2 linked regions of the Hydrogenophilus thermoluteolus genome follow. The protein of the gene in region 1 interacts with the protein of each later gene in a pairwise test. Links are inferred from orthologs where the notes say so. Each region holds a gene or a part of one and is shown in the gene's direction. Other genes may lie near its edges.

What was found.
Region 2: the proteins of rpe (region 1) and eno interact in binary tests that used the Escherichia coli proteins (3 or more experiments, as listed by UniProt). The link is inferred for Hydrogenophilus thermoluteolus from one-to-one orthologs.

The regions. Positions count from the first base shown.
Region 1 is NZ_AP018558.1:729,130-736,774, forward strand. The notes cover bases 2,694-5,479. They hold rpe (ribulose-phosphate 3-epimerase), read left to right. Parts: upstream 2,694-3,622; coding sequence 3,623-4,336; downstream 4,337-5,479. Other genes in these bases: HPTL_RS03545 (ornithine cyclodeaminase family protein), read left to right, coding at 2,694-2,938; HPTL_RS03550 (FHA domain-containing protein), read left to right, coding at 2,953-3,603; HPTL_RS03560 (phosphoglycolate phosphatase), read left to right, coding at 4,336-5,007; trpE (anthranilate synthase component I), read left to right, coding at 5,036-5,479. Outside these bases: sucC (ADP-forming succinate--CoA ligase subunit beta), read left to right, coding at 1-934; sucD (succinate--CoA ligase subunit alpha), read left to right, coding at 964-1,860; more of HPTL_RS03545, read left to right, coding at 1,979-2,693; more of trpE, read left to right, coding at 5,480-6,562; HPTL_RS03570 (TRAP transporter large permease), read right to left, coding at 6,601-7,645. UniProt on the Escherichia coli protein: Catalyzes the reversible epimerization of D-ribulose 5-phosphate to D-xylulose 5-phosphate.
Region 2 is NZ_AP018558.1:1,667,519-1,674,343, reverse strand. What follows is about bases 1-2,897. They hold eno (phosphopyruvate hydratase), read left to right. Parts: upstream 1-752; coding sequence 753-2,042; downstream 2,043-2,897. Other genes in these bases: HPTL_RS08110 (gamma carbonic anhydrase family protein), read right to left, coding at 2,388-2,897; HPTL_RS08115 (FtsB family cell division protein), read left to right, coding at 2,081-2,371; HPTL_RS08125 (DUF1330 domain-containing protein), read left to right, coding at 420-713; kdsA (3-deoxy-8-phosphooctulonate synthase), read left to right, coding at 1-407. Outside these bases: more of HPTL_RS08110, read right to left, coding at 2,898-2,912; HPTL_RS08105 (23S rRNA (adenine(2030)-N(6))-methyltransferase RlmJ), read left to right, coding at 2,987-3,841; HPTL_RS08100 (sulfatase-like hydrolase/transferase), read left to right, coding at 3,870-5,552; HPTL_RS08095 (hypothetical protein), read right to left, coding at 5,607-6,245; ribosome biogenesis GTPase YlqF, read right to left, coding at 6,190-6,825. UniProt on the Escherichia coli protein: Catalyzes the reversible conversion of 2-phosphoglycerate (2-PG) into phosphoenolpyruvate (PEP). It is essential for the degradation of carbohydrates via glycolysis.

The DNA.
Region 1 (7,645 bases):
TCTGGTTACCCACCAAACGGGGCCAGAAGGGCAGATCGTGCGGCGGCTCCTGATCGAAGAAGGGGCGGATATCCGCCACGAATACTATGTTTCGGTGCTCACCGACCGCAAGACGCAGCTGGTTGCGATGCTCGCTTCCAGCGAAGGCGGGATGGACATCGAAGAGGTGGCGGCCAAGACACCCGAGAAAATCATCAAAGTGTTCATCAACCCGCTCGATGGGATCTCTGACGAGCAAGCGCTGACCCTGGCCAAAGGGATCGGCATTCCCGAAGGGTCGATCCCCGCTGCGGTCGATACCTTCAAGAAACTCTACCACTGCTACATGGAGACCGATGCGTCCCTGGCAGAGATCAACCCGCTCATCCTCGAAGGGGACGGTGGCATCAAAGCGCTCGACGCCAAATTCAATTTCGACGACAACGCGCTCTTTCGTCATCCCGAAATCGTCGCCTACCGCGACCTCGACGAAGAAGATCCCGACGAAGTCGAAGCGTCGAAGTATGACCTTTCGTACATCTCGCTCGACGGCAACATCGGTTGCCTGGTCAATGGGGCGGGTCTCGCGATGGCGACGATGGATACCATCAAGCTTTTCGGGGGCGAACCGGCCAACTTCCTCGACGTTGGCGGTGGCGCAACCACGGAAAAGGTGACCGCTGCGTTCAAAATCATGCTGAAAAACCCGCGCGTGCAAGCCATCCTGGTCAATATCTTCGGAGGGATCATGCGCTGTGACACCATCGCGGAAGGGATCGTCACCGCCGCGCGCGAGGTGAGTCTGAACGTTCCGCTGGTCGTCCGGATGAAAGGCACCAACGAAGATATCGGTAAGAAAATTTTGGCCGAATCGGGGTTGCCGATCATCTCCGCCGAAACGATGGCCGAAGCCGCGGAAAAAGTGGTTGCCGCAGCGAAAGGCGCAGCCGCCTGACGAAACTCGAGCAGCAGAGGATAACCGCTATGTCGATTCTGATCAACAAAGAGACGAAAGTCATCACTCAGGGGATCACCGGGAAAACCGGTCAATTCCACACGCAAAAATGTATCGAATACGCGTTTGGACGCGACTGCTTCGTTGCGGGCGTGAACCCGCGCAAAGCGGGGGAAAAGATTTTCGATATCCCCATCTATGCCACGGTGAAAGAGGCGAAAGAAGCCACGGGAGCGACCGTTTCGGTGATCTACGTCCCGCCGGCTGGGGCAGCCGATGCGATCTGGGAAGCGGTCGAAGCCGATCTCGACCTCGTGATCTGTATCACCGAAGGGATTCCGGTGCGCGACATGCTGATGGTGCGCAACAAAATGAAGCGCAAAGTCGAGCAAGGCGGCAAAGAGACCCTATTGCTCGGCCCGAACTGCCCAGGCATCATCACGCCGGACGAACTCAAGATCGGGATCATGCCTGGCCACATCCATAAAAAAGGGCGCGTTGGCGTGGTCTCCCGCTCGGGAACCCTGACCTACGAAGCGGTGGCGCAATTGACCGAATTGGGGTTGGGGCAGTCGACCGCGGTGGGGATCGGCGGCGACCCGATCAACGGCCTCAAGCACCTGGATGTGATGAAGATGTTCAACGACGACCCCGACACCGACGCCGTGATCCTGATCGGTGAAATCGGCGGTTCGGACGAAGTGGATGCCGCGCTCTGGTGCAAAGCGCATTTCAAGAAACCGGTCGTGGGCTTCGTTGCCGGCGTCACTGCCCCTCCGGGGAAGCGCATGGGGCACGCCGGTGCGCTCATCTCCTCTGGCGCGGACACCGCAGAGGCAAAACTCGCAATTATGGAAGAGTGCGGTTTCAAGGTGACGCGCAACCCCTCTGAGATGGGTAAATTGATGAAACAGTTGCTCGGCTAAGCGTTACGCAACGGGTTCGAAACAGCACGCTTCAAAGCCAGTGAACTTCGGTTCACTGGCTTTTCATTTACAGTCACGGTGCGTTACGATACGATTGACGCAACTCGGAGGATCTGGGATGACACGTTTTCTCACCGAAGCGGATGTCCAGCAGTGCCTGACGATCTCGGAGGCAATCGAAGCTGTCGAATGGGTGATGGGGCAGCACGCGGAAGGGGCGGTCGTGGATCTCCCCCGGCAACGGGTACGACTGCCAGGATCGATCACCCATCTGCTGCAAGGCGCGGTACCGGCGCTTGATCTCACGGGGTTCAAGGTCTATACCTCCACACGTGAAGGCACGCGCTTTTGGGTACACCTCTATCGGATCTCGACCGGTGAACCGGTTGCCGTGCTTGCTGCCGATTGGTTGGGGATGATGCGCACCGGGGCGACGGGCGGCGTCGCGATTCGCCATTTGGCGCGTTCGGACGCCCAAGTGCTCACGCTTTTCGGTTCCGGTTGGCAAGCCGAAGGGCAGGTTCGGGCAGCTGCGGCGGTCCGCGCATGGCAAGCCATTCGTGTCGTCTCACGGCGGTTCGAAAACGCGCAACAGTTTTGTGCCCGGCTCGAAAAAGAGCTGAGCGTCCCAATGGTTCCTTTCGCTCCTGAGTCTGCTGCGGAAGCGCTTGCCGGGGCGGACGTCGTGGTCACTGCCACCACCTCCGCAACGCCCGTATTCGATGCCGCGTGGATCCGCCCGGGGATGCACATCAACGCGATCGGTTCCAACAGTTTGGCGCGGCAGGAGATTCCGGAAAAAACGGTCGTTGCCGCCGATCGTATCGTCGTCGACAGTCGCGCGGTGGCGCTCAAAGAGGCGGGTGATCTGTTACCCGCACGCGAAAAGGGGCGTACCCGGCCTGAACTGTGGGTGGAGCTGGGTGAGGTGCTCGCCGGGATCCGTCCGGGACGGCGGGGGCCTGACGCGATCACCCTTTTCGAATCACAGGGGATGGCGATTCAGGATATCGCGGTCGCCGCGCGCGTTCTCGAGCGTGCAACGGCTCTGGGGCTGGGTTCGGAACTCCCGTACTGAGGGCGTCTCGATTCGTGGGTACGACATCGCGCCTCGCTGATCTCCTCCGCTCTGCCCCCTCCGGCGGGTTGCAGCTCTCCTATCGGGAAACGTTCCTGTGGCAACTACCCCTGGTCTTGCCCCTTTATCGGGTGGGGCGTGACGAGCGCAACGACATTCGCTTGGATGACGCGACGGTGAGTGCGCGCCACGCCCTGCTTACCCCTTTCTTTCAAGAACTTTTGGTCGAAGATCTGGGGAGTAAAAACGGCGTCTGGTACCAAAACCAGCGCGTGACGCGGGCGCGCCTCAAACCGGGCGAAACCGTCCGGATCGGCCATTTCTGCTTGCGTTTCGTCGCTTCACCGCCCAACACCTTGTCGTGGGACGCGCCGGAGCAGTCGCCTACGAGCCCGCCGGTCCCGATCGCCCAACCGCGCTTGGTGGTGGAGCCGGGTGGCAAAGCGCTGCTTCTTTCGCGGCGCGTGACACGGTTGGGCAGTGACCCCAATCGCGATCCGATGCTCATTCGTGACGGCTACCGTGTTTTGCTCTTCGTTCCGGAAACGACGGAGGTCCGGCTGAACGGAGCGGTCACGTCTGGGCTGCAACTGCTGCGTCTTGGCGATCACTTCGAATGGCGTGATCGCATCTTCTCCTTGGACGCCGATTCGGTTTCTCATTAGCTCTCGAGGATGTGACGTGATGCAACGCTCCTACTTGCTCGCTCCCAGTATCCTATCTGCCGATTTCGCCCGCTTGGGCGACGAGGTGCAGAAGGTCTCCGCTGCCGGGGCCGACTGGATCCATTTCGACGTGATGGACAACCATTACGTTCCGAACCTCACCGTCGGGCCGCTTGTCTGTCAGGCGATTCGGCCGTATACCGAGAGACCGATCGATGTCCATTTGATGGTCAAACCGGTTGATGCTTTGATACCCGAATTCGCAAAAGCGGGCGCAGACATCATTTCGTTTCACCCGGAAGCATCGGAGCACATCGACCGTACGCTTTCGCTCATCCGCGACTGCGGTTGCCAAGCTGGTCTCGTTTTCAACCCCGCAACACCGCTGGTTTGGCTCGAACATGTGCTCGACAAAGTCGACCTGGTGCTCTTGATGAGCGTGAACCCAGGGTTTGGCGGTCAGAAATTCATTCCCTCGACCTTGCCGAAATTGCGCCAAGCGCGTGCGCTGCTCGATCGCTACGAAGCGGAGACGGGGCGCCACATCTGGTTGGAGGTCGATGGTGGCGTGAAGGTCGACAATATCGCTGCGGTGGCCGAGGCGGGCGCTGACGTCTTCGTTGCCGGTTCGGCCGTCTTTGGTGCGGCGAACGCGCACGACCCGAACCGGTACGACTCCGTGATCGCGCAGTTTCGCGCCGAGCTTGCGCGTATCGACCGGGAGGGTGCCTGATGCCAGAACGGTACGCGGCCGAAGTAGTCCTGTTCGACCTCGATGGCACGCTCGTGGATACCCTGCCCGATTTGACCGAGGCAGCGAACCGAACGCTCGTCGAACTGGGGTTGCCGCCCCGGACCCAGGGAGAGATCGCCACCTTCGTCGGGCAGGGGATCGGCGAACTCGTGCGGCGCGCGTTGGGCGCTGCGGTCGCGGCCGATTCGGCACGGCTCGAAACGGCGTTGCAGGTTTTTCGTCGCCACTATGCCCAGGTCAATGGCAACGATAGCCGCCTCTATCCCGGCGCGTTGGAAACGCTCGAAACGCTGCGTGACGCGGGGCGTAAGCTTGCCGTGGTGACCAACAAAGCGAGCCAATTCACGTTGCCCTTGTTGGAGCGGATGGGCATCCTGTCCTATTTTGCCGCTGTGGTAAGTGGCGACACGCTGCCGGTGAAAAAACCGGATCCCGCGATGCTGCGTTACGCGCTCACCCAACTGGGCGCCAGTAGCCCTATCGCCGCTGTGATGGTAGGCGATTCGCGCAACGACGCGTTGGCGGCGCGCGCGCTCGAAATGCCGGTGTTCTTGGTCACGTACGGCTACAGTGAAGGACAGCCCATTCACGAAGTTCCTTGTACCGCCTACCTCGAGTCGCTGCCGGAAGTGCTAAACTTCCTTGCTTAGCAACGGCGCAAGGGTAGGTACGGTGACTTTGAGCGAACAGGAATTCGACGCACTCGCAGAAGCTGGGTACAACCGGATCCCGGTAACGCGTACTACGTTCTGTGATCTCGATACACCACTTTCCATCTACCTGAAACTCGCCAACGAACCCTGGACCTACCTGCTGGAATCGGTTCAGGGGGGCGAGCGATTCGGCCGTTATTCGTTCATTGGGTTGGCGTCCCCCAGCCGCATCGAGGTCTATGGGCGCTCGGTGTTGTTGCTCACTGGGAACCGCTTGGTCGAGCGGCGCGACTACGGGGATCCGCTCAATTTCATCGCCGAGTACCTCAACCGAATCAAAATTCCGCCGCGCGAAGGGCTGCCGCGTTTCATCGGGGGGCTGGTCGGCTATTTCGGGTTCGACACCATCCGCTTTATCGAACCGCGGCTGGCGCGCAGCCCCCATGCCAAACCGGATCCGCTTCAGACCCCCGACATTCTGCTCCTCGTTTCCGAGGAGCTTGCGATCGTCGATAACCTCACCGGAAAACTGACGTTGGTCGTCTATGCCGACCCGGGGGTGCCCGGCGCCTACCGTCGGGCCGTCAAGCGGCTCGACGAACTGCAACGTAAATTGCGGCAACCGATCAGTTGGCCGGAAAGTCTGGAACGGACCGGTGCTGCTGCCGCGCAAGCAGGCTCAGCACCGACCGAAGACGAAGCGCTCGCGTTCGGTTTTCCGGAGGAGGCGTTCAAAGCTGCGGTGGCAAAAGCGCAACGGTACATCGTCGACGGCGACATCATGCAGGTGGTGCTCTCACAGCGGATGAGTCAGCCGTTTGCGGGTGCGCCACTGGCGCTCTATCGTGCGATCCGCTCGCTCAATCCGTCGCCCTACCTCTTCTATTTCGACTTCGAGTCGTTCCAGGTGGTTGGCGCCTCTCCGGAGATCCTCACGCGTGTCGAGGACGACGGCGAAGCCAAAAAAGTGATCGTGCGTCCCATTGCGGGGACGCGCCCAAGGGGGGCAACCCCGGCAGAAGATGCCGCGTTGGAAAAAGAGCTTCTGGCAGACGAAAAAGAGCGCAGCGAACATCTGCAATTGCTCGACTTGGGGCGTAATGACGTCGGGCGCGTGGCGCGGACCGGCAGCGTGAAGGTCACCGAGGCGTTCGCGATCGAACGCTACTCCCATGTGATGCACATCGTTTCGAACGTCGAAGGGGTGTTGAAAGAAGGCGAGTCGATGCTCTCGGTGCTCCGCGCTACCTTTCCTGCAGGAACCGTTTCCGGCGCGCCGAAGGTGCGGGCGCTCGAAATCATCGACGAATTGGAACCGCACGGCCGCGGCATTTATGCCGGTGCAGTCGGTTATCTGGGTTTCCACCAAGAGATGGACTTGGCGATTGCGATTCGCACTGCGGTGATCAAAGACGGCCAAGTCCATGTGCAGGCGGGGGCGGGAATCGTAGCCGATTCCCAACCCGACGCCGAGTGGCAAGAGACGCGTAACAAAGCGCTGGCGATGCTCAAAGCGGCACAATCGGTGAAAAGCGGCGCGTTCGACGAGTAACCCGCTGAAGTTGTCAGCCGGATTACCCGCCGGTCCGTTTACCAGCCGCTATTCCCCCAACCGGAATCGCCGCCGGTGGTGGCACCGCCACCACTCGTGCCGCTGCCTGCATCGCCCCAATCGCCTGCTTCACCGCCTTCGAACGGAATCTGAATGGTGTCGAGATCCACTTTTTTCTGCACGTCGAGGTTCGCGGTGATGATCCCTGGCCAGATGAGGACTGCGGCGACCATCAGTATCTGCAGTACGATGAAGGGAATCACCCCTTTGTAGATGTCAAACGTCGTCACCGGCGCGATCTGTTGCTTCGTGACCGGGTCTTCGTAATGTTTCACCGGTGCGACGCTGCGCAGATAGAAGAGCGCGAAACCAAACGGTGGCGTCAAGAACGACGTCTGCATGTTGATCGCGATAAGAACCCCGAACCAGACAAGATCGATCCCCAGATGTTCGGCAACCGGTGCGAGCAACGGCAGCACGATGAACGAAATCTCGAAGAAGTCGAGGAACATCCCCAAAATGAAAATGAGGGTGTTCACGAAGATCAAGAAGCCAAGTTCCTCGCCGGGTAATTGCGCAAAGAGCTCTTTCACCCACTCCTGTCCATTCGCGGAGACGAAGACGAAGCTGAAGACCGTCGAACCCAGAAGGATCGCTAGGACGAAGATCGACAGTTTCGTTGCTCCCTCCAGCGCCTCGCGCAACATCGCCATCGAGAATCGTTTGCGCAGTGCAGCCACCGCGATCGCACCGATCGCCCCCATCGCGCCCCCTTCGGTGGGCGTCGCGACGCCGATGAAGATCGTGCCCAAGACCAAAAAGATGAGTACGAGCGGCGGGATCATCACGAAAATGACACGATGCGTCATCTGGGAAAGGAAACGGCGGCCCAGCGCGGAGTCGATCGCCGCGAGCACCAGTGCGACGAACGCACCAAACGTGGTGGCCATCACCACTTTCTCGTCGGTTGGCGCGGTGACCGCTTCGCCTTTCCATTGCGTCAAAAGCGCGTCATAGTTCGCGGCGAAGAGGGTAGCGGCGGCCAGCACCCCCAAAAAGGTGAAGAGGAGCGAGCGGTAGCCA
Region 2 (6,825 bases), 940 kb from region 1 along the record:
CGAAAGCCAAAGCGGCCAATGGCGGTGCCGATACGATCCTGGTCTGTGAGCGCGGCGTTTCGTTCGGATACCACAATTTGGTGGTCGATATGCGCGGCCTCGCGATCATGCGCGAGACCGGTTGCCCAGTGGTGTTCGACGCCACGCATTCGGTCCAACTGCCCGGCGGGGGAGACGGGCGGTCGAGCGGCCGCCGCGAGTTCGTCCCGGTTTTGGCGCGCGCTGCGATCGCTGCGGGGGTGGCCGGGCTCTTCATGGAGTGCCATCCTGACCCCGACAAGGCCCTTTCCGACGGGCCGAACGCTTGGCCCATTCCGCGGCTCGAGGCGTTGCTGTCGACGTTGGTCGAGCTCGATCGAGTGGTGAAGCGCAGCCCCTTCCTCGAAAACGAGTGGTTACTTCGCTGAAAGGAGCCGAACATGGCGAAAGGGTATGTGGTTGTGGTGGCGCGCCGTGCCGACAATGACGCGCTTGCGCGTTATCGCGAACTCTCTGCGCAGGCGGTGGCCGAACATGGAGGGCGTTTCCTCGTGCGGGGTGGCCGCTTCGAGGTGCTGGAGGGCGCCTGGCAGCCGGTGCGCGTCGTCGTCGTCGAATTTCCCTCTTATGACGCGGCGAAAGCGTTTTACGATTCCGAAACCTACCGACAAGCGCGTGCCGCCCGCGAAGGAGTTGCGGAGTACGACATGCTCGTCGTCGAAGGGCTTGCGTAAGGCGCGGTCGGAACGAATACAGAGTAAAGGAGTGAAACCATGGCAGCAATCGTAGATATCGTTGCCCGCGAGGTGCTCGATTCGCGCGGCAACCCCACGGTCGAGGCAGACGTGTTGCTCGAATCGGGCGTCCTCGGGCGGGCAGCGGTTCCTTCCGGGGCGTCGACCGGTTCTCGGGAAGCGCTCGAATTGCGGGATGGCGATCCCAACCGCTATTTGGGCAAAGGCGTGCTCAAAGCGGTCGAAAACGTCAATACCGAAATTTGCGAAGCCCTGTTGGGGCTCGACGCCGACGACCAGGCGCTCATCGACAAGACGATGATCGAGCTCGACGGCACCGAGGACAAATCGCGCTTGGGTGCGAACGCGATCCTGGCGGTGTCGCTCGCGGTGGCGAAGGCCGCCGCGGAAGAGGCGCGACTGCCGCTCTACCGCTACCTGGGCGGCAGCGGCCTCAAAGCGATGCCGGTACCGATGATGAACGTGATCAACGGCGGTGCGCACGCCAACAACAGCCTCGATATTCAAGAGTGCATGATCATGCCCGTGGGCGCGTCGACCTTCCGTGACGCGTTGCGCTGCGGTGCCGAAGTGTTCCACCACTTGAAGAAAATCATCGACAAACGCGGCATGCCCACGACGGTGGGGGACGAAGGCGGGTTTGCGCCCAACGTGAAAAACACCGAAGAGGCGTTGAACCTGATTCTCGAAGCGGTTGCCGCGGCAGGGTATGAACCCGGACGTGACGTGGTATTGGCGCTCGACTGCGCAAGCTCCGAGTTCTACCGCGACGGTCAATACGTGCTCGAAGGGGAGGGACTCACGCTTACTTCGGAAGCGTTTGCCGACTACCTGGCGACCCTGGTGGACAAATTCCCGATCGTTTCGATCGAGGATGGCATGGCCGAAGGCGATTGGGCCGGGTGGAAGCTCTTGACCGAACGGTTGGGGCAGAAGGTGCAACTGGTTGGCGATGATCTCTTCGTTACCAACACCAAAATCTTGGAAAAAGGAATCCAAGAAGGCATAGCCAATTCGATCCTGATCAAGATCAACCAGATCGGGACGCTTACCGAAACCTTCGCTGCGGTGGAAATGGCGAAACGCGCGGGCTATACCGCGGTGGTTTCGCACCGTTCGGGCGAGACCGAAGACGCGACGATCGCCGATATCGCGGTTGGGTTGTCGACGATGCAGATCAAGACCGGTTCGCTTTCCCGTTCCGACCGACTGGCGAAATACAACCAGCTGCTGCGCATCGAGGAGGATTTGGGCGATACGGCCCACTATCCCGGTATCGCCGCGTTCTATAACCTGCGTCGCGGCTGAGTCTTGTTGCGGCGTCGTCGCACGCGGAGTGTCACGCGATGGTCACGGCGCTGCGGCGGTTGGCGATCCTCCTCCTGGTGCTCGGGTTGCAATACCAGCTCTGGTTCGGCGAAGGGGGGATCGTCGCGCGGCAACGTCTGGAAGCGAAAGTGGCCGAGCTGCGTGCGCAGAACGCCGCGCTCGAAGCCCGCAACGAGCGGCTGCGCGAGGTGATTCGGCAATTGGAAACGGGCGGCGAGGCGCTCGAAGAGACCGTTCGCCGCCAATACAACTGGATTCGCAGCGACGAACTCCTTTTCATGGTGCCGGAGCACGCCAGCCGCCCATGAAGAAGGTGCTTACAAGTTAGTCGATGCGGCGCAGGAACCGGCGGTAGCGGCGCGCCGCGTCGATGTAGTGCTGCGCGTTTTGGCGCAACGCAGCAACCTCTTCGTCGCTCAACGTGCGCACCACGCGGCCGGGTGAGCCGACGACCAGGCTGCGGTCGGGGATCACCTTGCGCTCGGGAATGAGCGCATTGGCGCCAATGATGCACTCTTTGCCGATCACCGCATGGTTTAGGATCACCGCGTTGATCCCGATCAAGGTGCCGTCACCGATCGTGCACCCGTGCAGCATCGCCATGTGGCCGACGGTGACATGGGCTCCGATCGTGAGCGGAACGCCTTCGTCGTTGTGCAGGATCGCGCCGTCTTGGATGTTCGTACCCGCCCCGATCGTGATCGGTTCGTTGTCACCGCGAACCACCGCATTGAACCAGATCGAGACGTCCGGGCCCAGCCGAACGTCACCGATCACTTCGGCGCTCTCGGCAATCCAGACGCCTTCCGATAAAATGGGTCTCTTGTCGTCGAGGGCAAAACAGGCCATTGTCACGCTCTCATTTTTTCTGAAACGCGCTTTATTATCCCATGAAACCGCGTTCGTGCTGAAAGTTGCGCATTATGCTTGCTTACCGTCATGCGTTTCATGCAGGGAATCCCGGTGACCTGCTCAAACATTGGGTGTTGAGCGAAGCGCTCGCGCTGCTCAACCAAAAAAAGAAGCCGTGGTGTGCGTTCGATACCCACGCGGGGGCTGGCGTCTATGCGCTGACGCAGCGCATTGGCGGTCGACTTCCGGAAGAGTGGCGCGACGGGGTCGGTCGCTTTTGGGCGGCGCAGGCAGAGGCCCCTGCGGCGTTTGCCACGTTTCGGTCCATTTTGAATGCATTCAATCCCGATGGCACGATGACGGTTTATCCCGGGTCGCCCGCGATCGCGCGCTTCTTGATGCGCGCCGATCTTCCCGATCGACTCTATTGCTTCGAGCGCCACCCCACCGACGGCGAAGCGTTGCGGCAGCTCTTTGCGCGTGACCCCAGGGTGAGCGTTACGCTTGCCGACGGATGGCAAGCAGCGGTCAAACGGATGCCGCCCCCCGTGCGGCGCGGGATCGTTTTCGTCGACCCTTCGTACGAAGGGGCGAAGGACTATGGTGCCGTCATGCCGTTCGTTCGCGAGGTGCGGCGTCGGTTTCCGCAAGCAGTGGTGATGGTGTGGTACCCATTGCTCAAGCGGTACGAAGTCCCGATTTTGGTGCGGCGGTTGCGCAACGTGCTGCCGGAGGACCACCTGTGGGTGGAGCTTGCGGTCACGGCGCCACCGAAAAGCGGGTGGGGGATGTATGGAAGTGGGCTGGTGGTCCTGCAACCCCCTTATGGGCTTCATGAGCGACTCCAGGAAGGGCTCACGTGGTTGCACGGGCTCCTGGCGCAACCCAACGCGCCCGAGCCACGGGTTGAGAGCCGAACGCGGTGAAAACGGATCCGTTGAAGCAGAGTAGTCAATGATGGCATCGAAGCAAAATCTGGCACAGCGCGCTTTGGCGCAAGTTGTGATCTGGCTGGGCGGGACGCTCCTTTGGCTGGCGGTTTATTTGGGCATCGATCACGTTTTTGCGGCGTTGGAGCCGAGCTACCGGGTCAAACCCGAAGGGCTGACGATCGCAATCGTAGGCCTCTGGTTCGCACTGACGCTGGCATTGCGTTCCGTGGTTGCCGCCTGGATGGCAGCGCTCTTTTTCGCAGCGGCGCAGTGGGGACAATTTCTGCACTACAGCTATTACGGTGCGCCCATTGCGCCGCACGAGCCGGTGCTGCTTTTCACTGAGTGGCGCGAGATCACGGTGGCGTTTTCTGGGCTGCTCCACCATTTTTGGGCAGCGCTGCTGCTGCCGCTCTTGCCGCTTGCCGTTTTCGCTGCAGTGCGGCGAATGAACCGGCGCTTCGGCGTGCAGGGGCGGTGGTGGCCAGGAATGCTTTTCTTGGCGTTGTGGTTGGTGTTACCGCTCAAAGCGTACCGACACCCCGAAAACACGCAGGCATTCTATCCGCGTCCCTACGGTTATGCGCTCAAAAACGCCTGGTTGGTCACGTCGTACGCGATCGGCGCAACCGCAGCGCATGGCGGGATTTCTGCACTGGCGGCGGCACAGTCAGTGAGTGGCGAGCCGTATCACGTACGCCCGATCGGCGAGGGGGTCGATGGGGTGATCGTCCTTGTGATGGGAGAATCGACCAATCCAAGCGTGATGAGCGCTTTTGGTTACCCGCAACCCACTACGCCGTTTCTGGCATCGTTGCGTACGTGCCCAACGTGCATCGTCACGATCGGGCAGTCCGCTGGGGTGGCAACCAAGGTGACGTTGCCGATGTTTTTCAATCTGCAGCGTGAGCCGTGGCGTAGTGACATTCCGGTTACCGGTAAGAGTAACCTGATCTCGCTGGCGAAGCAACATGGGTATCGTGTCGTGGTCGAGTCGGCTCAGACCAACAACCTGTTTACCTTCACACGGGCGGATTCGGCCGACCATTTCTGCACCGTGGATCGATGCGATCCCGAGCGTGCCGAAGCGGGGGTCGATCGCGTCTTACTCGAACGCATCGCCGCGGAACCATTTCGCGACAAAACCTTGTTGATCCTCCACACCCGCGTTGCGCATTCGGCGTACGACCGCTATCTGCCGCCAGGATGGCAACCGTTTCCCGTCGATACCTCGTCGCGCAGCGCTCAGATGCAGACGACCTACCGTAACGCTGTTGCCTGGTTCGACGAATTGGCACGGCAGATCGTTACTGCGGTACGAAGCAAAACGGACAAGCCGATTTGGTTCATCCTTACCGGTGACCACAACGAATTGCTGGGTGAAGGCGGCCGTTGGGGCCACGGGCAGCTTACCGCGCATGCTGGCGAAGTTCCCGTGGTGGTCGCCGCCTGGAATGGCGCCACGATCCCAGAACCTTGGCCATCACGGTTGCGTTGTCGGCCCACGCACTACGAATTGGGGCAGTTCGTCGCAGAGCTTTTGGGGTGGGAGGTGCACTCACCGGAGGAGTCGCCTCGGGTACTCTACACCAACGGTCCCGATCTCGGTGGGAAAGCAGGCTGGATCGAATTGACGCGTCGTATTGCGGAAGATGGCCGCTGCGACGTTGTCGAGCGTCTGGTGCCGTCGGGCCGGCACCCGTGAAAGGGGGAACGAACGGCGCAAATGACGCGGTTCGGGAACGCGCGCAAAAAGGCGTTATTCTTCCAGCACCAAGGGATCGGAGAAGACCAGCGTGCCATCTTTGCGCATCATCAAATTGTCTTGCGCGATGAGATCGGGCAACAGCCGGTACTGCTCGATAAAGCGCGCCAACGCGTCCAAGGCCTCAGTCAGTGTCTTGTCGAAAGGTGGTTGCGTTTGCACCATCTGCTGTAACGCGATTGCGCCCATTTTGCGGCTGAGTTCGCCCCACTGTTTGCACATTTCCCAATAGACGGCGGCCAAACGGCGCGCCAATTGGCCTGCTGGCGACTGTTCCGGCAGTGGGTAGAGTTTTTCCATTTCGAAAAGGTGCATCGGGTAGCCGAGCGACGAACGGCCGATGATACCGTGGTACGCATGGACGATAGGAAAATGAGGCCCTTGCGGGCGATCGTCCGCGGTGTAGTAGAGGTATTCGTCGGGATGGGTGACAATTTTGTACACGCGTTCAGGGCCCGCGTCGAGGACGATGCTGAAGCGACCTCGGCCGATTTCCCGTTTGCCGGAAAGGAGCGGGTGTTCCGGGACGGGGTCGGGGAGCTGCCCCTGTTCATGGCTTGGCGGCGCCAATTGGGGGTCACCGTTTGGGTGCGCCGCTTCCGGTTTTGTCGGTTGTTTCGCTTTCGGCGTCATGGTGCTCATCGCAACGGGAAGCTGTTTCGATCATATCACTTTTGTCGCCGGTTGTGGCGCGCGCGATGCGCAGCGTACGGCTCTCCGGGGTCTCCAGCGTCACTCGGCCCAAGCGGCCGTCCCGGAAATCCTGCAAGAAGACGAGGGCGGCACGCTCCCAGTCGATTACGCCACCTCGGGCGACGCAGCCGCGCCGTTCGGCAATCGCTTCCAAGATCGCCTCTGGGTGGGATGCGGTGATCAGAGTTTCGGGAAGGCCGTATCGTTTCGCAATGCGCTCGGCATAGCCCTCTTCCTGAAGCGTGGTGATGAGCGCGAGCGCCACTTCTTCTTCACGCACCGCATTGCGCCCGATTGCGTGGCATGCCGCGAGCATCCAGCCGTCGTGTTCGATTTCGATCTTCGGCCACATCATGCCCGGCGTATCGAAAATGGTCCGTAAGCCGTCCAGGTGGTAGCGCTGCACCGCCTTGGTCACCGCCGGTTCGTCGCCAACCTTGGCCGCTTTGCGCTTGAGTAATGCATTGAGCAGGGTCGATTTGCCCACGTTGGGAATGCCGACGATCATCATCCGCAATGG